DNA from 4 places in the Mesorhizobium sp. Ca11 genome. Region 4 is predicted to be linked to each of the others. Evidence: predicted binding sites of a transcription regulator. Region 4 holds the regulator's gene; each other region holds the start of a gene.
What was found. Region 4 encodes LexA, which represses DNA repair genes until DNA is damaged. Its sites were predicted from a motif close to TGTTCNNNNTGTGTTCNG; they were not measured.
Positions count from the first base shown of each region.

Region 1: the regulator LexA is predicted to act here: its motif matches at 3,887-3,904, upstream of LB538_RS02955 (ATP-dependent helicase).
Region 2: the regulator LexA is predicted to act here: its motif matches at 5,641-5,658, upstream of LB538_RS26455 (YifB family Mg chelatase-like AAA ATPase).
Region 3: the regulator LexA is predicted to act here: its motif matches at 5,285-5,302, upstream of LB538_RS05045 (PA0069 family radical SAM protein).

Region 1 is NZ_JAIUHU010000001.1:603,263-611,240, reverse strand. It holds gene LB538_RS02965 (ATP-binding cassette domain-containing protein) at 1-145, shown strand, start outside; gene LB538_RS02960 (ABC transporter permease) at 142-1,200, shown strand; gene LB538_RS02955 (ATP-dependent helicase) at 1,210-3,846, opposite strand; gene LB538_RS02950 (glucose/quinate/shikimate family membrane-bound PQQ-dependent dehydrogenase) at 4,029-6,341, shown strand; gene LB538_RS02945 (hypothetical protein) at 7,460-7,897, opposite strand.
Region 2 is NZ_JAIUHU010000020.1:52,604-60,581, forward strand. It holds gene LB538_RS26430 (GtrA family protein) at 1-1,680, opposite strand, end outside; gene LB538_RS26435 (glycosyltransferase) at 1,809-2,813, shown strand; gene LB538_RS26440 (GtrA family protein) at 2,813-3,187, shown strand; gene gshB (glutathione synthase) at 3,412-4,365, shown strand; gene LB538_RS26450 (glycosyltransferase) at 4,745-5,497, shown strand; gene LB538_RS26455 (YifB family Mg chelatase-like AAA ATPase) at 5,750-7,279, shown strand; gene LB538_RS26460 (TetR/AcrR family transcriptional regulator) at 7,308-7,895, opposite strand; gene LB538_RS26465 (DUF308 domain-containing protein) at 7,926-7,978, opposite strand, start outside.
Region 3 is NZ_JAIUHU010000002.1:271,117-279,094, reverse strand. It holds gene LB538_RS05085 (polyprenyl synthetase family protein) at 1-678, opposite strand, end outside; gene LB538_RS05080 (DUF2007 domain-containing protein) at 833-1,057, shown strand; gene LB538_RS05075 (tRNA1(Val) (adenine(37)-N6)-methyltransferase) at 1,057-1,854, shown strand; gene LB538_RS05070 (S49 family peptidase) at 2,097-2,954, shown strand; gene LB538_RS05065 (NfeD family protein) at 3,040-3,225, shown strand; gene LB538_RS05060 (4-(cytidine 5'-diphospho)-2-C-methyl-D-erythritol kinase) at 3,251-4,144, shown strand; gene moaB (molybdenum cofactor biosynthesis protein B) at 4,131-4,688, shown strand; gene LB538_RS05050 (glycosyltransferase) at 4,725-5,228, opposite strand; gene LB538_RS05045 (PA0069 family radical SAM protein) at 5,377-6,531, shown strand; gene LB538_RS05040 (ribonuclease HII) at 6,724-7,422, shown strand; gene LB538_RS05035 (F0F1 ATP synthase subunit B) at 7,868-7,978, opposite strand, start outside.
Region 4 is NZ_JAIUHU010000011.1:113,403-121,380, reverse strand. It holds gene LB538_RS20060 (ComEC/Rec2 family competence protein) at 1-2,257, shown strand, start outside; gene lexA (transcriptional repressor LexA) at 2,293-3,027, opposite strand; gene kynU (kynureninase) at 3,461-4,708, shown strand; gene LB538_RS20045 (alpha/beta hydrolase) at 4,756-5,586, shown strand; gene glp (gephyrin-like molybdotransferase Glp) at 5,635-6,840, opposite strand; gene moaC (cyclic pyranopterin monophosphate synthase MoaC) at 6,840-7,319, opposite strand; gene trpC (indole-3-glycerol phosphate synthase TrpC) at 7,322-7,978, opposite strand, start outside.

The DNA of each region.
Region 1 (7,978 bases), on a different contig from region 4:
CGTGCTCGACCGCGGCAAGGTGGCGCTCGCGGCCAACCGCAACGAGGTCAAGTCGGCAGAAGACCTCATCAACTTCATGGAAGACGTAGCACACCCCGGCGGATTGCCAGGACTGCACGAGGGCGCGGAGCAGGGAGCGCAATGAGCAAGGCCATGGAACCCGATCTGCAAACGCCTTTGGGAACGGCAAGCGGCAAGGTAGCCAAGGGACCGGCCAAGGAATGGAGCCATCCGTCCAATCATTGGCTGCGCGGCTTCGTCCTCGACAACCGCGCCTCGCTCGGCACGCTCGCCGTGTTCATCGTCATGATGGCGGTGTTCATGATCGCCAACCCCACCGTCTTCACAACCTGGTATCTCTACAGCTCCGTGCTGACGACGCTTCCCGTGGCGCTATTCGTGGTCGTGCCGCTGGTCTTCGTCGTCACCTGCGGCGAGATCGACCTGTCATTTCCGGCGACAATGGGCTTTGCCTCCTGGGTCTTCGCGCTGGTCGTGCAGGCCGGCTACGATCCGTTTATCGGCATTGCGGCGGCGCTCGTCACCGGCACGCTGCTCGGCTTCCTGGTCGGCTCGCTGGTCGTCTATGGCGGGCTGTCGTCGCTGATCGCTACGCTCGGCATGAACTTCCTGCTGCGCGGGCTGATCCAGATCATCAACGAAGGCAAGTCGACGGCGCTGACCGGCCTTGCCGACAGCTCGGCCTACAAGATCTTCTCCAGCCAGGTCTGGGGCATCCCGGTGCAGGTCTTCTGGGCGATCGCCTTCGTGGTGTTCTCGGCGCTGCTCTACAACCGGCATCGTTTCGGCGCGCAGGTGAAAGTGGTCGGGGACAATCCCGACAGCGCAAGACAGATGGGCATCGACGTCAAATGGGTTCGGGTGAAAGTGTTCGTCTTCGTCGGCATTGGCGCGGCGATCGCCGGCACCTTCTCGGTGATGATCAATTTCACCTGGTGGCCGACGGCAGGCGACGGCTATCTGCTGCCCGTGCTGGCTTCGGTGTTCGTCGGCGGCACGCCGACCTGGGGCGGCATCGGCACGGTGGTCGGCGGCGCGATCGGCGCGGTCACGGTGTCGTTCATCCAGACCGGGGTTGTCGCGGCGGGCCTCAGCGGCTTCTACGTGCAGTTCTTCAACGGGCTGATCATCATCCTGTCGCTGCTCGGTCACAAGTGGAACCAGGCACGGTATCGGTGAGGAGGGCGGTCACACCGGCGCGACAAAACCGTCCAGCACGCGTTTCTGGCCGGCCTTGTCGAAGTCGATGGTGAGCTTGTTGCCGTCGATGGCCGCGATGTTGCCGTTGCCGAATTTCTGGTGGAAGACGCGGTCGCCGACATTGAAGGCGGACGGCGTGTCGGCGACGGATTTGGCCACCAGCTCGCCCTCGATGGTGCGGCCCTTCACGCTGGTGCGGCCGGCGCCGTAGCCTGAATCAGTCTCGCCATAGCCGATACGCTCGACCTGATGGCCGGAGCGCGTGCCCCAGTTGCGGTCGGTCGCCTCGGTGCGGTTGGCCTGCGCGCGTTGCCAGCCGGGCGTGGCATAAGTGTTGGAGAAGCTGCCCTGGTCCTTGGCGCCGATATTGTCGAAGCGCGAGGCGCCGTAGGGGTTCTGCCGGCCGCCGCCGCGCCCGGAAGCGAACGAGCCGCCGCCATAGGGGTTGCCGTAGCCGCCGTAGCTGTTGCCGCTGTCGGCGATATCGACATGGGTTTCCGGCAATTCGTCGACGAAGCGCGACGGGATCGTCGATTGCCACAGGCCGTGAATCTGGCGGTTGGAGACGAACCAGATGTGCAGGTTCTTTTTCGCCCGCGTCAGGCCGACATAGGCGAGCCGGCGCTCTTCCTCGAGGCCGGAGCGTCCGCCTTCATCCAGCGCGCGCTGATGCGGGAACAGGCCTTCCTCCCAACCAGGCAGGAAGACGGTCTCAAATTCGAGGCCCTTGGCCGAATGCAGCGTCATGATCGAGACCGCATCTTGCGACTCGCCCTGCTCGGCCTCCATCACCAGCGCGACATGCTCGAGGAAGGAACGGAGCGATTCATACTCCTCCATGGAGCGGATTAGCTCCTTGAGGTTTTCCAGCCGCCCGGGCGCCTCCGCCGAACGGTCGTTCTTCCACATGTCGGTGTAGCCGCTCTCCTCCAGAATGGTCTCGGCAAGCTCGATGTGCGGGGTGGTTTCCAGCGCCTTCTGCCAGCGCTCGAAATTGGCCGCGACCTCACGCAGCGCCGCGCGCGGCTTCGGCTTCAGCTCGTCGCTTTCGGCGAGCGTTGCGGCGGCCTCCAGCATGGGGATGCGCATGGCGCGCGCCGTGTCATGGATCTGGCGGATGGTGGCTTCGCCCAACCCGCGCTTCGGCACGTTGACGATGCGCTCGAAGGCGAGGTCGTCGCCGCCATTGGCGACGACGCGGAAGAAGGCCAATGCATCGCGGATTTCCAGGCGCTCGTAGAAGCGCGGGCCGCCGATGACGCGGTAGTTCAAGCCAAGCGTGATGAAGCGGTCTTCGAAGGCGCGCATCTGGAAGGAGGCGCGCACCAGGATCGCCATGTCGTTGAGATTATGCTTCTGGCGCTGGTAGGCCTCGATGGCGTCGCCGATGGCGCGGGCCTCTTCCTCCGAGTCCCAGGCGGCGTGGACGTGAACCTTGTCGTCCTCAGGGTCGTCGCGGTCGGTAAACAGCGTCTTGCCGAAGCGGCCCTCATTGTGGGCGATGAGGTGCGAGGCCGCGCCCAGAATATGCGCGGTGGACCGGTAGTTGCGCTCCAGCCGGATGATGGTGGCGCCCGGAAAATCCTTGTCGAAGCGCAGGATGTTGTCGACCTCGGCGCCGCGCCAGCCATAGATCGACTGATCGTCGTCGCCGACGCAGCAGATGTTGACTTTGTTCTCGCTCACGGCCGCGCGCTCGCTTCGCTCGCTGGCCTCCGCGGGGGCGGCCTGGCCGGCCGACGCCCGGTCGGGCTTGCGGCCTTCGGCCGATGGGCTGCGCCCAGAATTGGGCCTCTGCGCCAGGAGCCGCAGCCACATGTATTGCGCGGTGTTGGTGTCTTGATACTCGTCGACGAGGATGTATTTGAACTTGCGGTGGTAGTCCTTCAGCACGTCCGGATAGGCGCGGAAGATGCGGATCGGGTGATAGAGCAGGTCGCCGAAGTCGCAGGAATTCAGCGTCTGCAACCGTTCCTGGTAGGCCTTGTAGAGTTGGCGGCCCTTGCCGTTGCCGAAGCTGCGCGCATCGCCTTCCGCTATTTCATCCGGGCCAAGGCCCTTGTTCTTCCAGTTGTCGATCATCTGGGCGAAGGTCTTGGCCGGCCAGCGCTTGTCGTCCAGCCCTTCGGCCTGGATCAACTGCTTGATCAGCCGCACCACGTCGTCGGTGTCGAGAATGGTGAAGTCCGATTTCAGCCCGGCGAGCTCGGCATGTCTGCGAAGCAGCTTCACGCCAATCGAGTGGAAGGTGCCGAGCCACGGCATACCCTCGATCTTCTCGCCTACGAGCAAGCCAATGCGGGTCTTCATCTCTCGCGCAGCCTTGTTTGTGAAGGTAACGGCGAGGATCTCCCAAGGGTTTGCTCTATGGGTTGAAAGGATGTGAGCGATGCGCGTGGTGAGCACCCGCGTCTTGCCGGTGCCCGCGCCGGCCAGCACCAGAACCGGGCCTTCGGTCGTCTCGACCGCGAGCCGCTGCTCCGGGTTCAGGCCCTTCAGATAATCGGGCACGCCGTTCTGGCCGCTGCGGGCGGCCATGGCGCGCGCGGCTATGCCGGATGGAGCCGCTGCCGGCCGCGCATTCGGTTCATCGAAAAAAGGCATGTCCTCGGAAAAGCCCGACATCGCCCCCGAATGTAGTGATTCGGCAGTGAAAGACCAGAACTGTCTACGTTTTGTTCTAGTTTCGCGTGTCTGCCCCCAACTTGACAGCCGGAGCGAGCGAGGGAAAGCTGCCGGCAGGGCAGGGACGGCGCGCCGTCGCCTCAGAGCGGCCGCAAAGGCGCAACAGTCGAAGGAGCACCGTCTTGGCTGTCACCATCACCTCCCTCGTCCTCTTCCTCATCGGTCTCATTCTCGGCGGCGGCGGCATCTGGCTCATCGCGCTGGGCGGCAGTTGGTATTACCTGATCGCCGGCCTGATCTTCCTGATCACCGCCTGGCTGCTTTTCAGGCGCCGGTCGACCTCGCTCTGGCTCTACGCGCTGTTCGTGCTTGCCACTTTATGCTGGGCAGTGTGGGAAATCGGCTTCGACTGGTGGCAGCTCGGCCCGCGCGGCGGCGTCATCGTGCTCATCGCCTTGTGGCTTTTGACGCCGTGGGCAAGGCGGGGGCTGCGGGGGCCGGACGGACGCGCGCCGCTGATCCTGGCCGTGCTCGCCTCGCTCGCGGTCGCCGGTTACTCGATGACCGCCGATCCCATGGATATCGGCGGCACGCTGGGCACCGAAAAGGCGGCGACGGCCGCCAATCTCGGCGGCGACATCCCGGCCGGCGAGTGGCAGTTCTACGGCCGCACGCCCTTCGGCCAGCGCTATTCGCCGCTCGACCAGATCACGCCGGACAACGTCGCCAAGCTGCAGCCGGCCTGGACCTATCGCACCGGCGACGTGAAAGGCCCCGACGATATCGGCGAGACGACCTATCAGGTGACGCCGCTGAAGATCGGCGATGCGCTGTTCATTTGCACGCCGCATAATTTCGCCATCGCTATCGATGCCGCGAGCGGCAAGGAGAAGTGGCGCTACGATCCGAAGATCAAGCTCGACCCCAACCGCCAGCACCAGACCTGCCGCGGCGTGTCCTATTATGCCGACGCCAAGATCGCCGCCGGCCAGCCTTGCGCCGCGCGCATCTATCTGCCGACCTCCGACGCCCGGCTGATCGCGCTCGATGCCGCGAACGGGCAGGTGTGTCCGTCCTTCGCCGAGGCCGGCACGCTGAACCTGATGGCCAACATGCCCTATCCGAAGTCGGGCTATTACTATTCGACATCGGCGCCACTGATCGTCGCCGGCAAGATCATCGTCGGCGGCGCGGTCAACGACAATTATTCGACCGAGGAACCGTCCGGCGTCATCCGCGCCTTCGACGCCGGCACCGGCGCGCTCCTATGGAATTGGGATTCCGGCAATCCGGACGTGACGACGCCGCTGCCCGCTGGGCAAACCTACACCCACAACTCGCCCAACATGTGGTCGACGGCGAGCGCCGACGAGAAGCTGGGACTGCTCTACGTTCCGCTCGGCAACCAGACGCCGGACCAGCTCGGCATGGGCCGCAGCGCCAATGTCGAGAAATTCTCCTCCTCGATCACCGCGCTCGATCTCAACACCGGGCAATTGCGCTGGGTCCGGCAGACCGTGCATCACGATCTGTGGGACATGGACGTGCCGGCGCAGCCGTCGCTGGTCGACATCACCACCGCGAACGGCGTCGTGCCGGCGCTGGTCGGGCCGACCAAGCAGGGCGATCTCTACGTGCTCGACCGGCGCACCGGCGAGCCGATCATTCCGGTGAAGGACGTGCCGGCGCCCGGCGGCGCGATCGAGGGCGATCATGCCTCGCCGACGCAGCCGGCCTCGGACCTGTCCTTCAATCCGAAGCCGCTGACCGGCGCCGACATGTGGGGCATCACCATGTTCGACCAGCTGGCGTGCCGGATCGAACTGAAAGAGCTGCGCTATGAGGGACGCTACACGCCGCCCTCGCTGCAGGGCTCGCTGATCTATCCCGGCAATTTCGGCGTCTTCAACTGGGGCGGCGTCGCGGTCGATCCGGTGCGGCAGGTGATGTTCGGCATGCCGACCTACCTCGCCTTCACCTCGAAGCTCATCCCGCGCGCGGACGTGCCGCCGCCGGGCGATACCAAGGGCAGCGAGCAGGGGCTGAACCGCAATGAAGGCGCGCCTTACGCGGTGGTGATGGGACCGTTCCTGTCGCCGCTCGGCATTCCCTGCCAGGCGCCGCCCTGGGGATATGTCGCCGGCGTCGACCTCAAGACGGGAAACATCGCCTACAAGCACCGCAACGGCACTGTCTACGACATGACGCCGCTGCCTTTGCCGCTCAAGGTCGGCGTTCCCGGCATCGGCGGGCCGATGATCACGGCGGGCGGCGTCGCTTTCCTAGGCGCCGCGGTGGACGACTATCTGCGCGCCTACGACCTCACCACCGGCAGGCAGCTGTGGCGGGCGAGGCTGCCGGCGGGCGGCCAGTCGACGCCGATGACCTATACGGTGGCCGACGGCCGCCAGTTCGTCGTCATCGTCGCCGGCGGCCACGGCTCGGTCGGCACCAAGCCAGGCGATTACGTGATGGCCTACACGCTGCCGAAATAGGACAAGGCGAGGCCGGCCTGCTACGAAAGCAAGAAGCCGGCCAGCAGGACGGTCAGGAGAAGCGACGCGGGCACGGCGAGAAGCCAACGAGCCTCCAGGACACTGTTCCGATAGTCTTCCATTTTCTTGCTCCAATCTTTTAAGACGGCTCCAGCGCGCAACCCGCCAGCGCTGGAGCCTCTGCTTTGTGCTCAACCGCTGTAGCGGGAGCTTCCGGCAGTGGGTCAACGGAGGGTCGGTTGGTTCGTTCCTGGCGCAAGTCCCCAGTCGGGCTATCGGTTCCGACTGAAGTCGCACATCACAAGCATTGGTCCCAAGGACGAAACATATAGCCCACTATCTCATTGTGTCCCCGACTGGCGGACATGAGTCCCTTCATCGCCAGTTTATGGATGCCCGTCACCCCCAGGATGGCGGGCATCCGTTGAGGGGCGGGCAAGAGGTGGACGGTGTCGATTTCCAATGAGTTGCGGGACGTCAGCATCCGTTACGAGTGCCGTAACTGCCACTCGCCGATCCATCAAAACCGGTTCATGGTTCAAGGCGGTAAGCATCTTCAGGTACGATGACTGCAAGACCAAATTGCGCCTTGGCTACTCGGCTAAGCTGGCCCTTTCCAAAGGCACTGCCAGTCGGCGTAGGTCGGGAGCTCTCGCCGACATTTTGGACAATGGTCGCGGCGGCATCGACGTTGATGACCTGATCGCACTGTCCTTTGTCACGTCGGATGAGCGTTAAGGAAAATACGAAATGGGACCGGAGGCGTCAGCGATAATGATTTTGCTTTCGTGCAGTCCGGGGTGGGCTTGTCGGCCGCTCGAAATCGCGCCTCAAATCTACTCCGCCGATGAATGCAGAGCGGCCTTGGCGGATCGTTTGGCTAAGTCCCCTGTCGGCGAAGTTATTGGCCGATGCAGGGAGGTTGACGCCACGGTTACCGATTCGCCGCCGCCTGGATATTCCGCCCTAACAGTCACCCGAGGCACAAAAACTACGAACTATCTTGTTCCCCATAAGGTGGACTAATCGATTTCGCCGGTGGGAGGCCTTCGGTCGCCAGAAAGCGGATCAGCTTTGCCGTCGAAAGGCCGAGCCGTTCAAAACCGGTTCGGAATGCTTCAAAGCCCGAGATGACCCCGCAAGCTGGGCACCTGATCCAGCACCTGGTTGGTCAGATCAGGGCCGGCGGCAACCTCGGCCTGCTTGATCAAGGTCTCGCCGGCCTGACGGATCTGCGCCATGTCGAGGCCGGACTCCTTGAGCGCGGCGATGCCGTTGATCAGCGCGCCGGCCTTTTCGCCGAGCACGCCGCCCAGCGCGCCCTGCAGCGACGACAGAAGTCCGCCGCCCGAATTGGCCGTCGCACCGGCGGCCATCACGTCATATTTCTGGGCCAACTCACCGGCGCCGGGGATCTGGTCGAAGAAGGACGAAATGCTGGTGCCTTCAGCCTCATGCTCGAGCACGGAAAAAATGGTGCCGACAACCTTCTCGGTGGTCGGCTCGTCGATGCCGGCCTTCGAGGAAACGGTGTTGATGATATCCTGGATGTTCATGGCATTCCCCTTTTCGTCATTCGTTTCGGTAGGGCGCTCAGGCAACTTCACGTCCTAATGTGACAGCACCATCAAGCCTTT
Region 2 (7,978 bases), on a different contig from region 4:
CCGGGTCAGGATCAGGGTCTCGACATTGCCGGGGCAGATGGCGACGAGGCCGACGCGATGCGCCTCGACGATTGCCCGCGCGTCATCGGCCGAGCCGAGAAAGGCGTCCAGCGCCAGGAGATTGCCGGCGACGTTGCGGTGATAGGGGCCGGCGAAAACGCGATGGCCGCTATAAGCGAGGACCGGCGCTCCGAGATTGGAGATCGTCAGCACGGTGGTATCGGCCATGCCGCCGAGTGGCGCAAAACTGGCCTTCTTCTGGCAAGTCATGTCCGTGGTGCCGCCGTCGGCGACGGGCTTGTCTTTTTTCAAGGCGACCGAGGCGGCCGCGGCGACGCCTGTCCAGACCGGGTTCATCGAGACCAGCCAGACGGCCGCAAGGCGCAGCGCCACGCCGAGCGAGGAACTGGTTTCGGCCCGCACCCGCCATTTGGCGATCCAGGCTGACAGCGGAACGACCGCGAAGGCGATCGAGAAGGTGGTGCCGCGCACCTGCCACGCGCCGACCGCGAAGGCGACGACGAGCAGTGCCGCAACGAGGCTGTCCTGCCGCCGCCAGCCGCCGCGGCGTAAGTGCCGTGCCATCAGGACGATCGCGACCAGCGGCGTCGCGTAACGCGCCGCCACGCGCGCCGGATCGCGGACAAGCAGCGCGAACAGCGACTGGGCCTCGTCGATATGGTCGAGCCACAGTTCCTTGAGGCGTGGATCGAGGGAGGCATAAGGCGCGGAGAGGCATTGCGGGAACAGCACCGCCACGACCACGCCGAGCACGACCCCCAGAAGCGCAAGCGACCCCAGCCTGCGCCGCCAGCTGCCGGTGGCAGGCTCGATGAAGGCGATAGCGGCAAGCCCCACGCCGGCAATGGCCGCGACGACGAACTGCGCGACCGAGAAGGCGTCGCACTGCGCCACGCCCCATGCGGAAGGCGGAACGGTGACGGCGAAGACAAGCGCCGCGACACCGGCGAAGCCGAGGCCGAAATCCCGGGCGATCGCCCGTTCGCCGCCTGGATCGGCGACGAACAGCAGCGCCACGCAAACACCTATGGTGGCGACGTAGGGCACGGTTTCCATGCCGACGGCGAGCGTCAGCGCCGCGCAGAGGCCGGACAACAACGCGGCCCAGCGTCGGGAGGGCGCCTCGAGCAGCAAAGCGAGGCTCGCCATGGTGAGCATCAGCTGGGCGTTGTGGTGGTCGAGCGCGCCGGGGTCATAGATGCCGATGAAATAATAGCCGGCGGCGCCGATCAGGATGGCGGGAAGCACCGCGCCGCCACCGCCGAAGCTGCGCGCGGCGCGGGCGGTAAAGAACAAGGTCGACCAGAAGAGCAGCGCCGGCCACATCACCTGCGCCACGTCCTCGCCGAGCGGCCTGCTGCCGGTGAGCGCCGAGGCGGCAAATGCGATGGCGGCGATCGGCGCGTCGACCAGCCGCGACCAGTGCATGACGAAGCCGCCTTCCAGCCCCATCCGGTATTGGTGCAGGTCGAACCAGCCCTGGCCGGCGAGCAGGTCGCGGACCTCGACGAGGCGCAGCAGATTGTCGTTGTCGCCGCCGGAATCGGTCAGTTGGCCAAACCCGGCCCATGCATTGATAGCGAATGCGAGCAGGGCCGCAAGCAGCGCCAGCGCCAGATCGGACTTCCAGGCGGCGGCGCCGGTCTCGGCTGTGCCCATTGCTGTGGCCTTTGAAGGGAGAGGATCGGTTTTAAACCTAGCCTTAACGGCTTCAATAAATAGTAAAACGGCTCGACAGGGCCGGCATGAGCACGGCCGGAGGCTGGATCGGGCGTCCGGAGACAGACATGCCGCATGCAGTCCGCCACGAGCCGGTCATCGCCGTGCTCCTGCCTTGCTACAACGAGGAGCTGACGATCGGCGACGTCGTGCGGCGCTTCCGCGAGACGCTGCCTTCGGCCGCGATCTATGTTTACGACAACAATTCCAAGGACCTCACGGCGCTGAAAGCCCGTGCCGCCGGCGCCACCGTCGTGCGCGAGCCGCGCCAGGGCAAGGGCAATGTGGTGCGGCGCATGTTCGCCGACATCGACGCCGATATCTATGTGATGGCCGACGGCGACGGCACCTATGCGCCGGAGGATGCGCCGCAGCTGATCAACGTCCTGCAGACCGAGCGCTCCGACATGGTGGTGGGCACCAGGCGCGGCGTGGCCGACGATGCCGGCCGCAACGGCCACGCTTTCGGCAACCGTATCTTCAACCGCCTCTACAAGGGTCTGTTCGGGACCGACTTCACCGATATCTTCTCCGGCTACCGGGTCTTTTCGCGCCGCTTCGTCAAAAGCTTTCCGGCCGTTTCCGGCGGCTTCGAGATCGAGACCGAGATGTCGGTGCATGCCTCGCAGCTGAAGCTGCCGGTGAGCGAGATGGCGCTCGATTACGGCCGCCGCCCGGAAGGCTCGTCGTCGAAGCTGTCGACCTTCCGCGACGGCGCCAGGATACTGTGGATGTTCGCCATGCTGGTGAAGGAGACGCAGCCGTTGCGCTTCTTCGGCACGTTCGCGCTGTTCTTCCTGGCGGCCAGCATCGGCCTGATGATCCCGGTGCTGGTCGAGTTCGCGCAGACGGGGCTGGTGCCGCGCATGCCGACCTGGGTGCTGTCGATCGGCATGCTGCTTCTGGCCATGCTGTCGATGATGACCGGGCTGATCCTCGATTCCGTCTCGCGCGGCCGGGCCGAGCAGAAGCGCATTTTCTACCTATCGATTTCCTCCGGCCGCGCCGAGCGTGGGATATCCGGGCAGGCCTCGCCCAAGGGCGAACCGGGCAAGGCTTCGCGGGCGGCATAGTGGACCGCCTCGTCCGCTTCATCCTTACCGGCGGCATCGGCTTCGTTGCCGACGCCGCGGCGCTCTGGCTGCTGCTTGCCGCCACGCCGCTCGGCCCGATGGCGGCGCGCCTGCTGTCGATCGGCTTCGCGCTCTGCGTCACCTGGCAGATCAACCGCCATCTGACCTTCGCGCCGTCGAGCCGGGGCATCGCGCAGGAAGGCGTGCGTTATGGCAGCGTCGGCATCGCCACCAGCATCGTCAATTACCTGGTCTATTGCGCCGTCCTGTTCGCCCTGCCGGCGCTGCCGCCGCTGGCGGCACTGGCCTTTGCCTCGATCGTCGCGATGACGCTGTCCTTCCTCGGCTACTCGCGCCTAGTCTTCGACCGCTGAGACCGTTTGGAAATTCTACTCTGGCGGCCATCTGATGGCGTTTTCTGCGCTTCCGGTGCTCACGGACCCAAATGTCCGCTCCGCTCCGGTTCTCGAAACCACCACCATATGACTCGCCAGAGCGAATTTCGAAACGGTCTCTGAGCTTCTGCACCAAGCGAGCACGATTGGCAGGCGCCGCCGATTTCCTTATATCGGGCGTCTGAGTTCCCCGGAGACCGCAAATGCCGTTGAAGATCGCCGTCCAGATGGACCATGTCTCCACCGTGTCGATCGCCGGCGACACGACCTTCGCGCTGTCGCTGGAGGCGCAGCGGCGCGGCCACAAGCTTTTCCACTACACGCCCGACCGGCTGTCGATGGTGGGCGGCAAGGTGTTCGCGCGCATCGAGGAGATGCAGGTGCGCGACGAGAAGGGCAACCATTACGCGCTGGGCGAGAAGGTGCGCACCGACCTCTCCGAGATGGACGTCGTGCTGCTCAGGCAAGACCCGCCCTTCGACATGAACTACATCACCACCACGCACATATTGGAGCGCATCCATCCGAAGACGCTGGTGGTCAACGACCCAGCCTGGGTGCGCAACAGCCCGGAGAAGATCTTCGTCACCGAATTCCCGGACCTGATGCCGGAAACGCTGATCACCAAGGATCCCCAGGAAGTGGCGGCCTTCCGCAAGGAGTTCGGCGACATCATCATCAAGCCGCTCTACGGCAATGGCGGCGCCGGCATCTTTCATCTGCACGAGGCCGACCGCAATCTCGCCTCGCTGCTCGAAATGTTCGGCCAACTGTTCCGCGAGCCCTATATCGTGCAGCGTTACCTGAAGGACGTGCGCAAGGGCGACAAGCGCATCATCCTGATCGACGGCGAGCCTGTCGGCGCCATCAACCGCGTGCCGGCCGAGCACGATTCCCGCTCCAACATGCATGTCGGCGGCCGCGCCGAGAAGACCGAGCTGACCGAGCGCGAGCGCGAGATCTGCGCCCGCATCGGACCGGCGCTCAGGGAGCGCGGCTTCATCCTGGTCGGCATCGACGTGATCGGCGACTACATGACCGAGATCAACGTGACCTCGCCGACCGGCGTGCGCGAAGTGCAGCGCTTTGGCGGCGCGGATATCGCCGGCCTGTTCTGGGATTGCGTTGAGGGGAAGCGGCTGAAGTCGGCCGCGTAATTGCCGCATGTTGACTCTGCAGCACGGATATCGGCCTCCCACCGTATCCGAGATTGTCGGAGCAATGTTGCGTCATCGCCGCTATCTCCGGAAAGGGTGGTACTCTTCCGCGAAGTCGCAACCTGCTCTTCAGGCAAGTTTGCTGTCGGATGATCCGTTCATATCCTATTCGGGAATGTCCGGTACGCCCCTTGGATTGGCAAGTCACATGCCTCTCCTTCCACGCAGTCACCGTGCCTGGTTTCTCATCTCGCCAACCTGGTCCATCGAAAACAATTCCAGCGTCAAAATGATCCGGACCTATGCCGTTCTGCATAGACTTGGGAACCCCCGTCACTCGCTAATCTTCCTATCCAACACACAAGCCGAGGCTGATCTCTTGAATCAGTCCGGTGAGGCCGCCGTCCTGCACAACAAGACTTCAACAACCTCCGAATACATATTCAGGCCCCTCGAGGACATCCCTGTAGAATTCGATGCAATATACAATGCGCAACTGGCTTCGTGGAAACGCCACGACTTGTCCCTTGGCATCGAGCGTTGCGCATTTGTCTTTTATCGTGATTCAGTGGGGTCATCCACGACGGAGTCGGAAAGGGCGCGGGTAAATCGGCACAGGGAGCTCGCGCCGGGTCACGTGTTTATCAATGAGTTTGACAGCACCGGCAAACCTGTTCGATTGGCGCCGGCTCATGTGAACATGCATCTAAATCGTGCAGCCGTGGGAATTTGTCTCTCTGCAATAGAGGGACCAATGTTCGCCAGCACAGAGTATCTTCTCGCGGGGCTACCTGTTGTCACGACCCCGAACCATGGTGGTCGAGACCTTTATCTCGATGACGAATATTCGCTTACAGTTCCACCCGACCCTCGATCCATCGCGGAGGCTGTCTTAGCGCTGAAGGAGCGACGAATCCCCCGGGCTTATATTCGTTCGCAAACTTTGAAACGAGTTGAGCGAGACCGCCGGCGGTTCATAGACCTTGTAAATGAGATTTTTCTGGAAAGCGGCTCTTTGCGCCGGCTCGCCATGCCTTGGCCTTTCCGATATCCTGTCATGGAGTGGCTTCCACCCCACATCGCAATCGATCGATCGCTTTCAGGCACGGTCGATGCCTTCATCACCGCCTAGACGGCAACAGCCCGGATTGCCGGAGGGACTGCTCGCCTTGTTCAACAGGTCGAGAGCACGCGGCGATAGCGGCTGCTCGGGCGCGCCTCGGCCTTTTAGCCCAGAAGAAGCTTTGGCCGAAATCCACCATCTTCGCGGATAGATGTTCCTGTAATGTTCTTGCGTGTTTCGAAAATCTATGGTTGTCTGGACTGTACGCGCTCGCGGCCCGATGGTGGATACGGGCGCGTTGAGGCCGGGGGTTTTGGATAAATGGTAGCGCGGGTTCGCACGGTCGCTTTTCAGGGCATCGAGGCTTTGCCGGTCGATGTCCAGGTGATGGTCGGTCCGGGCAAGGTCGGCATGCAGATCGTCGGCCTGCCGGACAAGGCGGTGGCCGAAAGCCGCGAGCGCGTGCAGGCAGCGCTGCATGCGTCGGGCCTGTCGATGCCGTCGAAGAAGGTGACGGTGAACCTCGCGCCGGCCGATCTTCCCAAGGAAGGCAGCCATTACGACCTGCCGATCGCGCTCGGCCTGATGGCGGCGCTCGGCGCCATCCCCGGCGATATGCTGGCCGGCTATGTGGTGCTTGGCGAATTGTCGCTCGACGGCACCATCGCCGGCGTTGCCGGCGCACTGCCGGCGGCCATCGGCGCCAATGCGGAGAGCAAGGGTCTGATCTGTCCCTTCGCCTGCGGCCCGGAGGCGGCCTGGGCGGGCAAGGATTTCGACATCCTTGCGCCGCGCAGCCTGATTGCCGTCGCCAACCATTTTCGCGGCACGCAGGTGCTGTCGCGGCCCGAGGCCGGCATCCAGCTTGCCGCGCACGACCTGCCGGACCTCGCCGACATCAAGGGCCAGGAGAGCGCCAAGCGGGCGGTCGAAGTGGCTGCCGCAGGCGGCCACAACCTTCTCATGGTCGGGCCGCCGGGCTCGGGCAAGTCGATGTTGGCGCAGCGCCTGCCCTCGATCCTGCCGCCGCTGGCGCCGAAGGAGCTGCTCGAAGTGTCGATGATCGCTTCCGTTGCCGGCGAGCTCGGCGAAGGCAAGCTGACCGACCGGCGGCCGTTCCGCGCCCCACATCATTCGGCCTCGATGGCGGCGATGGTGGGCGGCGGGCTGCGCGCGCGTCCGGGCGAGGTCTCGCTCGCCCATCACGGCGTGCTGTTCCTCGACGAGTTGCCGGAATTCACGCCGCAGACATTGGATGCGCTGCGCCAGCCGCTGGAAACCGGCGACTGCATGATCGCGCGCGCCAACCACCGCGTCACCTATCCGGCGCGCATCCAGCTGGTGGCGGCGATGAATCCGTGCCGCTGCGGCATGTCGGGCGAGCCCGGCTATCGCTGCCTGCGCGGCGACCGCTGCCGCACCGAATACCAGGCGCGCATTTCCGGCCCGCTGCTCGACCGCATCGACCTCAGGATCGAGGTGCCGGCGGTCTCGGCGAGCGACCTCATCCGGCCGGACAAGGCCGAGACAAGTGCGGCGGTGGCACAGCGCGTGGCGCGTGCGCGCGCCATGCAGCGCGAAAGGCTGGAAAAACTGGGCGCCGGCGCCACCACCAACGCGCACTGCCCGCCCTCGATCATCGAGGAGATCGCCAAGCCCGATAGCGCCGGGCTGACGCTGCTCAAGGACGCCAGCGAAAAGCTCGGCTTTTCGGCGCGGGCCTATCACCGCGTGCTGAAGGTGGCGCGCACGCTGGCCGACCTCGACGCCAGCGAAACCGTCGGCCGCATCCATCTCGCCGAGGCGATCTCCTATAGGATGAGCGCGGAGCGCATGGCGCAGGCGGCGTGAAGCGGGCGTATCGGGCTTTCATCCCTCTTCAATCTTGCGCCGGGATCAGCTTCTGCAGCGTCGGTGCCAGGATCATGGCGAAGCTCGATCCATCGCCATAGGCCCGCGCGGAAATCATCGCCCCGTGCACAGTCGCCATGAAGGCTTCCGCCTCCACGCGCGGCGCGGCGGCGATCGTCAATGTGCTTTGCGCGGCGCCGCGCTCGATAACGCCGGTCAGCCACCCCGAGAGAAACCGGAAATAGGCCCGGACCTCCGCGGCCACCTCAGGCGGAAGGGCCGGAAGCTCGCTGGCAAGCAGCGCGCAGACGCAGATCGGCCTGCTCGCATCCTCGATGCACTGCGCCCAGAAGTCGGCATAGGTGCGCAGCAACTGAGGCGGCGCAGGCACACTGCGCTCTAGCTCCGTCATGCCCGTCACGGCATCCTCGAGGTAGCGCCTGACCAGGCTTTGCACCAGGTCGACCTTGCTCGGGAAATGATGATGGATGCTGGCTTTGCGGATACCGACCACGTCGGCGATATCGGCGTAGCTGAACCCGTTATAGCCGCCGGCGACGATGAAGCTTCGCGCGGCGGCCAGTATGTCATCGGCGGTGTTCGAGGGCTTGTCCATGGACATGCCTAACCTCCGGCGGAGGAAATCTCAACGCACGGCCTGCGGCGACTTGCGAAGGATATCGCTGACCGACAGCCACA
Region 3 (7,978 bases), on a different contig from region 4:
CGCGTCGTCGATGAGCTGGAAGGCAAGGCCGAGATTCATGCCGTAGGAGCGAAGCGCCGCGCGATCGGTGCGCGAGGCCTGGGCGATGACCGGCCCGACTTCGGCGGCGGCCGAGAACAGCGCCGCCGTCTTGGCCTTGATGACGGCGAAATGCTCGTCCTCGGTGGTCTCGAGGTTCTTGGCGGCGGCAAGCTGCATCACCTCGCCCTCGGCGATGATGGAGGCTGCGGCCGACAGGATGTCCAGCGCTTCCAGCGAGCCGACCTCGACCATCATGCGGAAGGCCTGGCCGAGCAGGAAATCGCCGACGAGCACGCTCGCCTGGTTGCCCCAGATCATGCGCGCCGTCTTCTTGCCGCGGCGTAGCGCGCTCTCGTCGACCACGTCGTCATGCAGCAGCGTCGCCGTGTGCATGAATTCGACGGCGGTCGCGAGCTTGACATGGCCTTCGCCGGAATAGCCGAACATCTGCGCGGCGGCGAGCGTGAGCATGGGCCTGAGCCGCTTGCCGCCGGAGGAGATCAGATGATTGGCGATCTCCGGGATCATCTCGACGTCGGAGCCGGCCTTGGACAGGATCAGCTCGTTGACCCGCCCCATATCGGCGGCTGTCAGATCGATCAAATCCTTGATGGAAGCGGGTTCCCGCTTGCCTTCGATGTTGAGAACGACACCCACCACGACAACTCCCGTCAATCTGACGCACCCTTGGTCCCTCGCCGACTCTAGGGCGGCGCAACCGGGCACGGCAAGAGGCGAATTAGCGCGGCTCCGCCGACGGAGTGTCCACGCGCACGTTTACACGAACGCCACAACCTGCGATTTTCGTTTCATGATCGAGCTTGTCCGCACCAACGACGCCGTCGTCATCTCCTTTGTCGAATCGCTGATGCGCGATGCCGGCATCGCCTGTTTCGTCGCCGACCAGAATATGAGCGTGCTCGACGGTTCGCTCGGCATCCTGCCGCGGCGCGTGATGGTCGATGCCGAAAAGGTCGATGCCGCACGGCGCATCCTCAAGGATGCCGGCATCGAGAACGAGATCCGCAAAAAATAATGGGAGCCAGCACCGCCCCCGTCCCGGATACGCCGGCGCACACGATCGATGCCTTCCATCGCGGGCGCTTCTGGCTGGTGCAGCCGAGCCGCGGCGGTCATCGCGCCGGCATGGACGCCATGATGCTGGCGGCCGCCGTGCCATCCGGCTTTTCCGGCCGGCTCGCCGATTTCGGCGCGGGCGCCGGCGCCGCCGCCCTTGCCGTGTTGTCGCGCTGCCCGGCGGCACAGGCCGTGCTCGTCGAGCGCTCCGCCGAAATGGCCAGGTTCGCCACTGCCACGCTTTCGCATCCCGGCAATGGCCATCTCGGCGACCGCGCCTCGGTGCTGACCGCCGACGTGACGCTGACCGGTCGAGCGCGGACCGAGGCCGGGCTTGCCGTCAACTCCTTCGACTTCGTCATCATGAACCCGCCGTTCAACGCGGCCGAGGATCGCTCGACGCCCGACGCGTTGCGCAGAGAGGCGCATGTGTCGGAGGACGGCCTGTTCGAGCGCTGGATCAGGAGCGCCGCCGCCGTCGCCAGGCCGCGCGGCGGGCTGGCCGTCATCGCGCGGCCCGAGCAGTTGGTTGCCATCCTGGACGCGATCGAGGGACGCTTCGGCGATGCCGAGTTGCTGTGCGTGCATCCGCGGCCGGATGCGGCGGCGATCCGCATCGTCGTCAGGGCGGTGCTCGGCGCGCGCGGAAAATTGTCGATCCGCCCGCCGCTCATCTTGCACGGGCCGTCCGGCAACGGGCCGGCGGAGCGGACGGAAATGATCAATAACGGCCTGGCATCGCTGTTCGGCGATTGATCCTTGAAGCGCGTCGCGTTGAAATGGATTCTAGCGACGCGCTTCAAGTTTTTGTTTTATGCATGTCTTTTTCGCAAAACCGCTGCACACTTTTGCGCGACATGCACTGGCCGGCGATGCGGCATTGCCGTTGGCCGGCGAGTTCCTTACATGCCCAAGCAGGATGATGCCGCGACCGTGAAACAGACCAACCGACCTGATCTCATCTTGCTCCTTTGCCTTTTGTCCGGAGACAATCGTTCGTGAAACGCCTTTTCAACCGCCTGCTGCCGAAATCCTGGCGCTCGACAGTCGTCACCATTCCGGTCATCCGGCTGCAAGGCCCCATCATGGCCGGCGGAGGCCAGTTCCGGCCGAGCCTGTCGCTCGCCTCGACGGCCGGCCTGATCGAAAAGGCGTTCAGCTTCGACGCGCCGGCGGTCGCCATCTCGATCAACTCGCCGGGCGGCTCAGCGGTGCAGTCGCGTCTGATCTTCAAGCGCATCCGCGACCTGGCGGCGGAAAAGAACAAGAAGGTGCTGGTCTTCGTCGAGGACGTGGCGGCCTCGGGCGGCTACATGATCGCGGTTGCCGGCGACGAGATCTTCGCCGACCCGTCCTCGATCGTCGGCTCGATCGGCGTGGTCTCGGCCTCTTTCGGCTTCCCGGAGCTAATGAAGAAGATCGGCGTCGAGCGGCGCGTCCACACCGCCGGCCAGAACAAGGCCGTGCTCGATCCGTTCAAGCCCGAGAAGGAGGAGGACGTCGAACGGCTGAAGGCGCTGCAGCTCGAAGTGCACGAGACCTTCATCGACCTCGTCAAGGAACGGCGCGGCAGCAAGCTCAAGGACGACCCGGACCTGTTCACCGGCCTGTTCTGGACCGCCAAGCGCGGCCTCGAGCTCGGCCTTGTCGATGCGCTGGGCGATATGCGCAGCGTGCTCAAGACCCGTTTCGGTGAAAAGACGCAGCTCAAGCTGATCACCGCGCCGCGCGGTCTGTTCGGCCGTTTCGGCCTGTTCGGCTCGCGCGTTTCGGCGCCGGATATCGCGGCGGCCGCCGCCAGCGGCGTCCTCGATGCGGCGGAAGAGCGTGCGCTGTGGGCGCGCTTCGGGCTTTGAAAAAGCCATGAATGCGGCTAGCATGGCCGCTTGACCGAGCCTGTCCGGCCGGCCTTGCCGCGAGGACGCGGGAGGAGTTTTAGAGATGCCGCAGATCATTTTCTTCGCCGTTGTCGGCGCCGCCGCTTACTTTGGCTACCGCGCTTTCGTGCGCGAGGCCGAACGCGTGACGGCCAAGATCCGGCGTACCGAAAGACAGGCGGCGAACGGCACGACGGGCACGCTGGTCAAGGACCCCACGACCGGCGAATATCGTCTCGCCAAGGACTGATCCCATCTCGCCAGCAGCCGACATCCTGGAGCCCGGCACAGAGGTCCGGACGTGGCTTGCGCCTGCCAAGATCAACCTGGCGCTGCATGTCATCGGACAGCGCGCCGACGGCTACCATCTCATCGACAGCCTTGCCGTCTTCACCCGCTTCGGCGACCGGCTCGAGATCGAGCGGGCGGAAGAGGATGACTTCTCGGTATCCGGCCGTTATGCCGCCGGGCTGCCGCTCGATGGGGAAAATCTGGTGGTGAAGGCGCGCGATGCCTTGCGCCGGGAAGCCGGCATGCAACAGGGACCGCCGGTCGCCATCCGGCTGGAGAAGAACCTGCCCATCGCCTCCGGAGTCGGCGGCGGCTCGAGCGACGCGGCGGCCGCGCTTAATGGCCTGGCGCGGCTCTGGAAGCTCGATATCGACGACAATTCACTGGCCCGGATCGGGCTTTCGCTCGGTGCCGACCTGCCGATGTGCCTCAAATCAATGCCGCTGATCGCACGCGGTATCGGCGATGAAGTCTCGCCGCTATCCGCCTTTCCTGCGCTTGGCCTGGTGCTGGTCAATCCGGGCATCGCGGTCTCGACGCCGGACGTGTTCAAGGCGCTCTCCAGCCCCGACAACGAGGCGCTGCCGCCGCTGCCGAAACGCCTCGATTTCCACACGATCCGCAACTGGCTGGAGACGACGCGCAACGATCTCGAGCCCGCCGCCCGTTCGATCTGCCCGGCGATCGGCGAGGCGCTCAAGGCGCTCAAGCGTGCCGACGCCGCCTTCGCGCGCATGTCCGGCTCGGGCGCCACATGCTTCGGCCTGTTCGAGACCGGCAATGTCGCAAAGCGCGCGGCGATCGAGATCCGCGCCCGCCACCCCGACTGGTTCGTTGCCGCGACGCGCAGCATGGAGGTGAGCGATGGCGAAGCTTGACGAAAGCCGGCCCTTCATTCCGGTGCGCATCGCCGTGCTTACCGTCTCCGACACGCGCGGCCTCGCCGAAGACAAATCCGGACAGACGCTGGCCGACCGCATCGCGGAAGCCGGCCACAGCCTTGCCGCGCGCGATATCGTGACCGACGACCGCGACAAGATCCGCGACAAGGTGCTTGGCTGGTCGAAGGACGAAAATATCGATGTCGTGATCACCACCGGCGGCACCGGCTTCACCGGCCGCGACGTGACGCCGGAGGCGCTGGAGCCGATCTTCGAAAAGCGCATGGACGGCTTTTCGGAAGTCTTCCACCGCATCTCCTACGACAAGATCGGCACCTCGACGATCCAGAGCCGGGCAACAGGCGGCGTCGTCAACGCCACCTTCGTCTTCGTGCTGCCGGGCTCGCCCGGCGCCTGCAAGGACGCCTGGGACGGCATCATCAAGGCGCAGCTCGACTACCGGCACATGCCCTGCAACTTCGTCGAGATCATGCCGCGGCTGGACGAGCATCTCAGGCGCGGCGGCAAGCCCACCTCGTAAAGCTCAGTTAAGGCGCCCGGCCGGCACGGCGGGGCATCATTTCGGCGGCGCGATCCAGATTTCGGCGTTCAGCCTTCTGGTCGCCAGGCCGCGCGCCAAGGCTTCGGCGCTGCGCGCGCTCTTTGCCAGAGCCGAGGCCTGACGCTTGCTGATGACAAGCCCCTCGGCCAGCGCACGATTGCTCGAGAACACCCTGGCCAGGAAAGGCGCACGGTTGGCGCGGGCGCGTGAAAAGCGCGCCGGCATGGTCTGTTTCGCCGTGTGCGCCACGACTTCGTCGATCCAGCCCTCGGCGAGCCGCGCCCCTGGCTCGAGCAGGAGCAGCCAGTCGCCCTTGGCCTGGCCGATACCGGCGCCGATCCCGCCGGTCGCATAGTGGCAGCCGGCATGCTCGGCCACCCGGTGCGTCTGGTCGGTCGAGCCTTGATCGCAGACGATCACGTCGCGCACGACGCCTTCGACCGCGCCGCCGACCAGCGAGGCGAGCGTACGGGCAAGCCCCTCTTCGTCGTTGCGGGTTTCGATAAGGACGCTGAGCATTTTAGCCGAATAGCGGAAAGTGCGGCGATGCGCCAGTTGCGGGCTTCAAGCGAAAAAGTTCTTGCTTTGTTCTGTTCGGCAAAATAGGAATAGTTTCATGAACAGAGCGATTCGACAGCCTGCCGACAGTCCCTGGGAGAGGGCGAAAATGGAACAGATCGTGCGCGCCGACATTGCCGCCTTCGGAGCAGGAAGAGCCGAAATGGCAAATGCGATGATCGAGCAGAGCGGCATGCGCGTGCGGCCCGACCGCAATCGCGGCCGCTCGGCCGGCATCAATCCGTCCGGCCGGTTCGAGCCGGTCAGCCGGCATGTGTTCGACGACGGCTGGAACTCGCTGGAGGAACTGCCGCCGTTCAAGACGGAAGTGCAGGTCGAGAAGCCGCGCACCATCATCACGCGCAACGAGTCGCCTGACATCTCCTTCGACCGTTCGATCAACCCCTATCGCGGCTGCGAGCATGGCTGCGTCTACTGCTTCGCCAGGCCGACGCATGCCTTCATGGGCCTGTCGCCGGGGCTCGATTTCGAATCGAAGCTGTTCGCCAAGCCGGATGCCGCGCGAATGCTGGACAGGGAATTGTCGAAACCGGGCTACCAGCCGCGCACGATCGCCATCGGCACCAACACCGATCCCTACCAGCCGATCGAGAAGCAATACCGCATCATGCGCGAGATCCTGGAAGTGCTGGAAGCGCGCGGCCATCCGGTCGGCATCGTCACCAAGTCGGCGCTGGTGACACGCGACATCGACATCCTGTCGCGCATGGCCGAGCGCGGCCTTGCCAAGGTGGCGCTGTCGGTGACGACGCTCGACCGCATGCTGGCGAGAACGATGGAGCCACGCGCCTCGACCCCGACGAAGCGGCTGGAGGCGATCAGGCAGCTTTCGGACGCCGGCATCCCGGCATCGGTCATGGTGGCACCGATCATTCCGGGGCTTACCGATCCGGAGATGGAGCGCATCCTCGATTCGGCTAGAGCCGCCGGCGCGCGAGAGGCCGGCTACGTCATCCTGCGCCTGCCGCTCGAAGTGGCGCCGATCTTCAAGGACTGGCTGTTGCGCCATTATCCCGACCGTTACCGGCATGTGATGTCGCTTATCCGCTCGATGCGCGACGGCAAGGATTACGATTCCGAATGGGGCAAGCGCATGAAGGGCGCCGGTCCCTATGCCTGGCAGATCGGCCGGCGCTTCGAGATCGCCGCCAAGCGGCTCGGCCTCAATGTCGAGCGGCGGCAGCTTCGCACCGACCAATTCGTCGCAGGCGCCAGTGCCTGCGAGCAGCTGATGCTGCTTTGACGCCAGCACCGGCCATGACGGCCGGCGCTAAGCGCTTCCAGGCAAAGCGATTTTCGGTCTGGAATTGTCGTCCTCAAGAATCCCGTCCGGCCCCTGTCCCCCGGCTGTGAGACGGTGCCTTCCCGGTCCGACGCCCCATCCGACCCGGAAGGACTTGCGGAGAATCGGAGCCGATGCGAACCTCGCCGCACCATGGCTCGCGCGCGTTCCGATTCTCCGCTTCTCTTTGAAATGGTCGAGAAGCCCGACTTCTCGATCGAGACGAAAGCGATAGCCGACGGGCTGTGGCCGGTCGCCGGCATGGACGAGGCCGGCCGCGGTCCGCTCGCCGGTCCGGTGGTGGCCGCCGCGGTGGTGCTCAACCCCGCCAACATTCCCGAAGGGCTCGACGATTCCAAGCGCCTCACCCATTTGCAGCGCGAGGCGCTGTTTCTCAAGATTCTCGGCTCGGCGCTCAGCATCTCGATGGCTTCGATCAGCGCCGAAGGCATCGACAACAGCAACATTTTGAAAGCCAGCCTCGAAGCGATGCGCCGCGCTGCCGCCGGCCTGTCCTTGCGGCCGAAGCTCGCCCTGGCCGACGGCCGCGACATACCGCCAGGTCTCGCCTGCGAAGGCCGCGCGCTCATCAAGGGCGACCAGCGCTCGCAGTCGATCGCCGCCGCCTCGATCATCGCCAAGGTGATGCGCGACCGCATGATGTGCGGCTGCGGCGGACATCACGAGCGTTACGGCTTCGAAGTGCATATGGGCTACGCGACGGTCCGGCACCGCACCGCGATCGAGGCGCATGGGCCGGTGGCACGGCTTCACCGAGCCTCGTTCGCGCCGTTCCGGTTGGGTGGGGCTGAAATGGCGGAAGAGGAAGAGAGCCTCGCCGGGCTGGAGTAGTTAGCTGATCTCCCCCAATGTGGTTACGGCTTGCGGACATCCTCTGTCACTAGCGCGACTGATCAGGCCGAGGCTTGATTGCCACGTGGTTCCCCCAATCCGTCGCTGCTTCGCAGCGCCACCTTTCCCCCTCCGGAGGGAAAGGAAGGGAGCGTTGCTGGAGGGGCGTTGACGGCAAAAAGCTTGGCGCCTTTCCTCTACCCCGTCGATCGGGGGAGAGGTGGCTCGGCGAAGCCGAGACGGAGTGGGGGTCGACCAGCGCTACATCAAACAATGCATGCGCCAAGCTGCCATGCACGCTATCGCCAAGACCAGCTGCTCGGAAATGTGTGCATAGCGTAGCCCCTTGTGGGGAAGATTGGCAGCTTCGGCGCCGCGCTCCTTCCAAACAAAAAAGCCGCCGGGTTGCCCAGGCGGCTTTTGATTTCGAAGCTTCGAAGTCAGCTCAGTTCAGCTTGGCCTTCACATCATTGAGCGCCGACTTGAACAGATCCGCGCCGGTCTTGACGTCGACCTTGGCGGCGAGCAGCGTGCGGGCGGCTTCGACGGCGATGTC
Region 4 (7,978 bases):
TGGCCGCGCTTCGCTTCCTGCTCTGCGGCGAAGCATTGGCACGGCGGCCACCACCGAGCTCGACCGCGGCGTCGGCTTTCTGCTGGTGCCGGTGTTCCTGGCAGCCGGCGTGATCTGTTACTTCTCGCTGAGCGCCGAGCCGGACCTCTACAGGCCGCTCGCGGCGGTCGCCCTGATGGCGGTCTGCGCGGCGGTCTCGCGTTCCCGGCACAGAACGCACCTTGTCTTCATGGCGGCGTTTTTCTGCGCCTTGGGCTTTCTCGCGGCCAAGGTGGAGACCTGGCGGATGGCGACCCCGATGCTGGGTTCCGAAATCCAGACACGGCTGACGGGCCGCCTCGTCACCGCCGAGGCGATGGCCAACGGCCGTGTCCGGCTCACCATAGATCTGATATCCACGGAGCGTCCGAAGCTGCGCTACGCGCCGGACCGCATCAGGCTGTCGGCGCGCAGGATCCCGTCCGGCATGTCGGCCGGGTCGATGCTGACCGGCTATGCCAAGCTGCTGCCGCCGACAGGTCCGGTTCGGCCTGACAGCTACGACTTTTCCTTCGACAGCTATTTTGCCGGCATCGGCGCCAGTGGCTTTTTCCTGGGCGATCCGAAACTTGTCGCGCCGACCCCGAGTGCGCCAACGGAGGTGCCGTTTGGCGCACGCGTGGCATCGGCCGTAGAAAACGCACGCGAGGGAATTGCCGACCACATCAGGAGCAGCATCGGCGGTTCCGAGGGCGAGATCGCGGCGGCGCTGATCGTCGGCGTTCGTGCCGGCATTCCGGAAGCCATCAACGAGTCGATGCGGCGGACCGGCATCTACCACATCATTTCGATCTCCGGCCTGCACATGGCGCTGGTCGCCGGCACGATCATGGTCCTGCTACGCGGCGCCTTCGCGCTGTTTCCGGATTTCTCGTCGCGCCGGCCGGTGAAGAAATATGCCGCTGGCATCGCGCTGGCGTCGATCGCCGCCTATCTCGTGATCTCCGGCATCGTGGTGGCGGCCGAGCGAAGCTTCATCATGCTTGGCGTGATGCTGGTCGCCGTGCTTTTCGACCGCGCAGCGCTGACCATGCGCAACCTGGCGATCTCTGCCATCGCTGTCATCCTGGTCTCGCCGCATGAAGTGGTCGGCCCGAGCTTCCAGATGTCCTTCGCTGCCACCGCCGCCCTGGTCGGCGCCTATGCCGGCTTTGCCGACTATCGCGCCGGCAAAACGACCGCGCCGCCGGCAAAGCGTTCGTTTCTCGGGTTCCTATCGCGAAAACTGGCGATTGGAGCGGGTGGCGCCGCCGTGACGTCGCTCATCGCGGGCAGCGCGACATTGTTGTTTGCCATCTGGCACTTCCAGCGGGTGTCGCCGCTCAGCCTGCTGGCCAATCTGGCGGTGATGCCGATCGTCTCATTGGTCGTCATGCCATTCGCCGTGCTGAGCGCGCTGGCCATGCCCTTCGGCTTCGACGGTCCCTTCCTCTTTGTCATGGGCAAAGGCCTGACGGCGATGATCACCATTTCGGCATGGATTTCCGAGCGCTCACCGGTCGACGCCGTGGGGCTGATCTCGATCCAGTCGGTGCTGCTGGCGACGGTCGCGCTGGTCATCGCGACGATGGCTACCACCTGGCTGAGGCTTGCCGCCGTTCCTTTCGCGCTCGCTGCGCTGCTGGCCATTCCGCATGTCCGCACACCGGACGTGCTTATCTCGGAGGATGCGCATCTGGTGGCGATGCCGATCGGCGGCGGCGAGCTTGCCGTCAATCGCGAGCGCTCCAACGAGTTCACCACCGACAACTGGAAACGGGCGCTGAAAGCCGAGGAGATCGTGCCGCCGGAAAGGTTCGCCAGAGATATGCTGGACATTGCCGATCCCGTCGACCTGCCGCCCGGCTCGCCCTTCTATTGCACCGGTGATCTCTGCATCGGCCGGCATCCTTCCGGCGCGATCGTCGCGCTCGCCGAGACCCGCGACGCCGCCCGGCCGGCCTGCGGTTTCGCCGACCTCATCGTCATCAACGACGCCACGGCCTATAACCCATGCCGCGATCCGCGTGTGCTCGTCATTACCAAGCGGCAGCTGGCGCGCGACGGCAGCGCCGCCGTCTTCTTCGATCCGCAATCGGCAACCGCGCGGCCAACCGTCCGCTACGCGGTCGTAGAACCATACCGACCCTGGCACGAGCAGCGGAAATACACGCGCGAGGCGAGGGGACTGGCGCCCTATAAGCAGCCGGAAAAACCAGCCGCCGCACCGGCCCAATAGATTGTCGTTCGGGCGAAGACGGCGAGCCGTTCTGCTCAGTAGCGGCGGATAAGTCCCACGAGCTTGCCCTGAACCTTGACCCGGTCCGGTCCGAAGATCCGGGTCTCATAGGCCGGGTTGGCAGCCTCGAGCGCGATCGAGGCACCCTTGCGGCGGAAACGCTTAAGCGTCGCCTCCTCATCGTCGACCAGCGCCACCACGATCTCGCCCGGGCTTGCGGTGTTGGCATTGCGGATGATGACGGTGTCGCCATCGAAGATGCCGGCCTCGATCATCGAGTCGCCCTTGACCTCCAACGCGTAATGCTCGCCGCCCATGATCATGTCCGGCGGCACCGAGATCGAATGCGTCTGGTGCTGGATGGCGTCAATCGGCACGCCGGCGGCGATGCGGCCCATCACCGGAATGGATACGGCCGCCGCGGCCTCGTCGTCATTGCTTGGCGTCGGAGTGCGCGATGGCGTCGTCGGCTTGACCTGGCGACTGAGATTGCCTTGGCCGCCCTGGATGACGCTTGGCGAAAACTTCTTCGCGGCATTCAGGCCAGGCGCGATCGAGTCGGGCAGGCGCAGCACTTCCAGCGCGCGCGCCCGGTTCGGCAGCCGGCGAATGAAGCCGCGTTCTTCCAGCGCCGTGATCAGCCGGTGGATGCCGGACTTGGAGGCAAGGTCGAGCGCCTCCTTCATCTCATCGAATGATGGAGGAATCCCGCTCTCCTTCAGGCGTTCATGGATGAACATCAGGAGTTCATGTTGTTTGCGCGTCAGCATCGGCGGCCCCCACGGGTTCTGAAACCAGAATCAGAAAAACAAACCCAGAACAAACACTATCTGTTCCAGTTGTGTTCCGCAACCGTTTAAAGTTTAGTGAATTTGTTAAGGCTGCCGAAACAATGTCGCATCCGGTGATGCCCTGGCCGCCCCTTGTAGGACAGCGGCATTGATTCCGCTCGATTTTGGAGCTTCGTTAAGCTGAAACAAGAGCCGACACGATCACGAAGCCGCGGATGGGATCACGTCGGCTCGTTCCGTAAGCGCGCGGCACCGTGAACGAAACGAATCCAAAATGCCAACCTTGGCGAAGTTCCGATCCGCAGTCTTCGCCGTCTATGGACCAGCTAACACAGGACCAAAGGTTCTTGCCCTGTCGCCGAGGGTGGTGAGACAACCCCCTCGGCCAGATCGAAATGGAGGCGGCAGCACAATGAGGGGAATTCCTGATCTCGCCGAAGTCGAGGCGATGGATGCCGCGGATCCGCTGCGCGCCATGCGCGATCGCTTCGTCTTGCCGGAAGACGTCATATACCTCGACGGCAATTCGCTGGGCGCCGCTTCGGTGGACGCCTTCAGCGAGATCGAGACTGCCGCGAGGCAGGAATGGGCGCGGGATCTCATCCGCGCCTGGAACACCGCCGGCTGGTTCGATATGCCCATCGAGCTGGGTGACCAGCTAGGACGGCTGATCGGCGCGAAACCCGGCCAGACGGTCGTTTGCGACACGACTTCGATCAACATCTACAAGGTCCTGCATGCGGCACTTACAATGCGGCCCGAGCGTTCGGTGATCGTTGCCGAGGGCGACAGCTTTCCGACCGACCTCTACATGGCGGAAGGCGTCGCATCGACGCGGCCCGGCACGGTGCTGCGGCTCGAAGGCGCCGATGCCCCGACGATTGAGGAACTGGTCGACGATCGCGTCGCGGTCATTCTGGTCAACCACGTCAACTACAAATCCGGCCGGCTGCGCGACATGGCGGCGCTCACCCGCAAGGCTCAGGAAGCCGGCGCGCTGATCGTGTGGGACCTCTGCCACACGGCGGGTGCGCTGCCGGTGGATCTCGACGGCTCTAATGCCGATTTCGCCATTGGCTGCACCTACAAGTATCTCAATGGCGGGCCGGGCTCGCCAGCCTTCATCTACGCCGCGAACCGCCACCATCGCGACATTCGCCAGCCGCTCAGCGGCTGGTGGGGCCATGCCCGGCCTTTCGCGTTCGAGCAGGGCTACGCCGCGGGCACGGGCATCCGGCGGTTCCTTTGCGGAACGCAACCGGTGCTGTCGATGCGCGCGCTGAAAGGGGCGCTGGATATGTGGAACGATGTCGACATCAGGGCCGTGCGGAGAAAAAGCGTCGCACTGACGGACCTGTTCATCCGGCTTGTCGAAGCCAAATGCGGCGGCTTCGGTCTTGAGCTGGAGAGCCCACGCAACGGCGCCGAGCGCGGCAGCCAGGTGTCGTTCGCCCATCCGCATGGCTATCAGGTGATGCGTGCCTTGATCGAGCGCGGCGTGATCGGCGATTTCCGCGCGCCATCCACCATTCGTTTCGGCTTTACGCCGCTCTATGTCGGCTACCGCGATGTCTGGGATGCGGTCGAGATGCTGGAGGACATCCTGCGGACTGGCATCTGGCAAGACGCACGCTTTGCCGTCAAAACAACCGTCACCTGACTTTGAATCGGCGATGCCGAACAAATGACCTGATCGCGGAGACACCGTTGCTGGGACATCGTATTGTCGATTGGGATGACGCCTATGCAAACGGCGCCAATATCGCGGGCGGCGACCGCTGGCCGGCGGCGTGGGATCGGCCGGCGCGGGCGTTTCGCGAAAGGCTGCTGTCAGAGGGCAGGGCGCGGCTCGATGTTGTCTACGGCGAAGCGCCGCGCAATCGCTTCGACCTGTTTCTCCCGTCTGCGGCGCCAAGGGGGCTCGTCGTGTTCATCCACGGCGGCTATTGGATGGAGTCAGACAAGAGCTCCTGGTCGCATCTGGCTGGAGGCGCGCTCGGCCGCGGCTTTGCCGTCGCCATGCCCTCCTACACGCTGTGCCCGCAGACCAGGATCGGCGGCATAGTCGGCGAGGTCGCTGCAGCGATCGAGAAGACGGCGGCCATGGTCGATGGTCCGCTGATGCTGACCGGGCACTCGGCCGGCGGGCATCTCGCCAGCCGGATGGCGACCACGGCCTCACCGCTATCATCCGATGTGGCGCGGCGCATACGCCAAGTGGTTTCGATTTCAGGCCTGCACGACCTTCGGCCGCTGATGTTCACCGCGCTGAACGAGACCCTGAACATCGACGAGCCGGAAGCGCGGAGCGAAAGCCCGGCATTGTTGCGGCCTCGACAGGGAGCCTGCATCACCTGCTGGGCCGGCGGCGGCGAGCGTGCGGAATTCCTGCGCCAGAGCGCGTTGCTCGCCAACATCTGGACCGGGCTCGGCGCCTCCACCCGTTCAGTGGTCGAGCCGGACCGACATCATTTCAACGTTGTCGATGGCCTCGCCGACCCAGATCATCCCCTGACCCGTACGTTGGTCGACGAATAAGAGTTACGATCGACTTCGTCGACGTGTCAGGATCGACCTCGTCGAAGCCTAGCGCAGCATGAGCACGCTGCATTCAGCGCCGGCTTCCGCCGCCGGCGCAAAGGGCTCGCGCACGATCAGGCCGTTGGCGTCGGCGAGCATCCGCAGCATCGAGGAGTCCTGGATTCCGAAAGGCGTCGCGACCAAGGTGCCGGCGTCCTCGCGCACGACGGCGCGCACATAGTCCTGCCTGAGGTCGTTGGCCCGCATCGCGGTGCCAAGCTGGGCCGTTCGCATATCCTGATGGTGATCGCGGCCACCGAGCCGGGCAAGCAGCGGCTTCAGGAAGAGTTGCGAGCAGACAATGCTTGCCACCGGATTGCCCGGCAGCCCGATGCAGCGGACATTGCCAAGCCGGCCAAACATCAGCGGTTTGCCGGGGCGCATGGCGATTTTCCAGAAATCGAGCTGCATGCCTTCGCCGGTCAGCACGCCATGGACGAGGTCGTGGTCGCCGACCGAGGCGCCGCCGAGCGTGACGATGACATCGGCGTCCGCCTCGACCGCTTTCCGGACCAGCGCGGCAATCGCCTCCTGGCGGTCGGCGGCGATGCCGAGATCGAGCGCGAGCGCGCCGACCGACTGGGCGGCGGCGGCAACGCCGTAGGCATTCGACGAAATGATCTGGTCAGGGCCGAGCGCGCTGCCCGGCGGCAGCAATTCGTCGCCGGTGGCGATGATCGCGACCAGCGGCCGGCGCACGACGCACAAGGCTGGGTGGTTGGCCGAGGCCGCCAGCGAAAGGGCCGCCGCATCGAGAACACGGCCCTTTTCGAGCAGCACGTCGCCCTGGCCGAAGTCGAGCCCGCGGCGGCGCACATTGCGTCCTTCCGCGGTCGGCTCCGTCACTTCGATTCTGCCATTGCCGAGATCGCGGACGTTTTCCTGGATGATGACCGTGTCGGCGCCCTCCGGCAACGGCGCCCCGGTGAAGATGCGCACGGCCTGGCCTTCCCCGACGGTTCCGGAGAAACCGCGCCCGGCAGGCGCCATGCCGATGACCTCGAGCAGCGCCGGCGCCGAGGCGACATCGCAGAAGCGCGCGGCATAGCCGTCCATCGCGGAGGCATCGAAAGGTGGCTGCGTGCGCAGCGCGACCACCGGCTCGGCCAGCACGCGACCCGCCGCGTCAGCCAGCGGAACGCGCTCGCCCGGCAGAGCCGTCACGCCGTCGAGCAGGCGTTCGAGCGCCTCGGTGACCGGGAGCAAGGCCATTATGAACCTGCCTTGTAGTCGCCTGATTTGCCGCCGGTCTTCTCGACCAGCCGGACACCGGAAATCACCATCCCGCGGTCCGCTGCCTTGGCCATGTCGTAGATGGTGAGGCAGGCGACTGAAGCGGCGGTCAGCGCCTCCATCTCCACGCCCGTCTTGCCGGTGACGCGGGCGAGCGCGGTGACCTTGAGACCTGGCAAGGAATGGTCCGGCTCGATCTCGACGCCAACTTTGGTCAGAAGCAGCGGATGGCAGAGCGGGATCAGTTCGTGCGTCTTCTTTGCGGCCATGATGCCGGCGATACGGGCAGTCCCCAATACGTCGCCTTTCTTGGCGTCGCCGGCTAGGATCATCTCCAGCGTTTCCGGCTGCATGGAGACGAACCCTTCAGCGACTGCCGTGCGCGTCGTCTCGGCCTTGTCGCCGACATCGACCATGTTGGCTTCGCCTTTGGCGCCAAGATGGGTAAGGGAGGCCATCCTCAAACGGCCTCGGCACGCGCCTTGCCGGTGAGCAGCAGTTGCGTAGCGGCGGCCACGTCGGCCTGCCGCATCAGGCTCTCGCCGACCAGGAAGGTGCCGATCTTGCTCTTCTCCAGCCGGCGGCAGTCCTGATGCGTGAAGATGCCGCTTTCGCTGACCAGCAGCCGATCCGCCGGCACCATGGCCGCCAGCCGCTCCGAGACGTCGAGGCTGGTTTCAAAGGTTCTGAGATCGCGGTTGTTGATGCCGATCAGCCGCGACGAAAGGCGAAGCGCGCGTTGCATTTCGTTTTCGTCATGCACCTCGACCAGAGCGTCCATGCCGAGCTCGAAGGCGGTCGCTTCAAGGTCCCTGGCAAGCGCGTCGTCGACGCTCGCCATGATGATCAGGATCGCGTCGGCGCCCCAGGCGCGTGCTTCGTAGACCTGGTAGGGATCGAACAGGAAATCCTTGCGCAGAGCCGGCAGGCGCACCGCTGCCCGAGCGGCTGTCAGGAATTCGGGAGCGCCCTGGAAAGACGGGGCGTCCGTAAGCACCGAAAGGCAGGCGGCGCCACCTTGCTGGTAGGCCTGTGCCAATGACGGCGGATCGAAATCGGCGCGGATCAGGCCCCTGGAAGGGCTGGCCTTCTTGATCTCGGCGATCAAAGCGAAGCC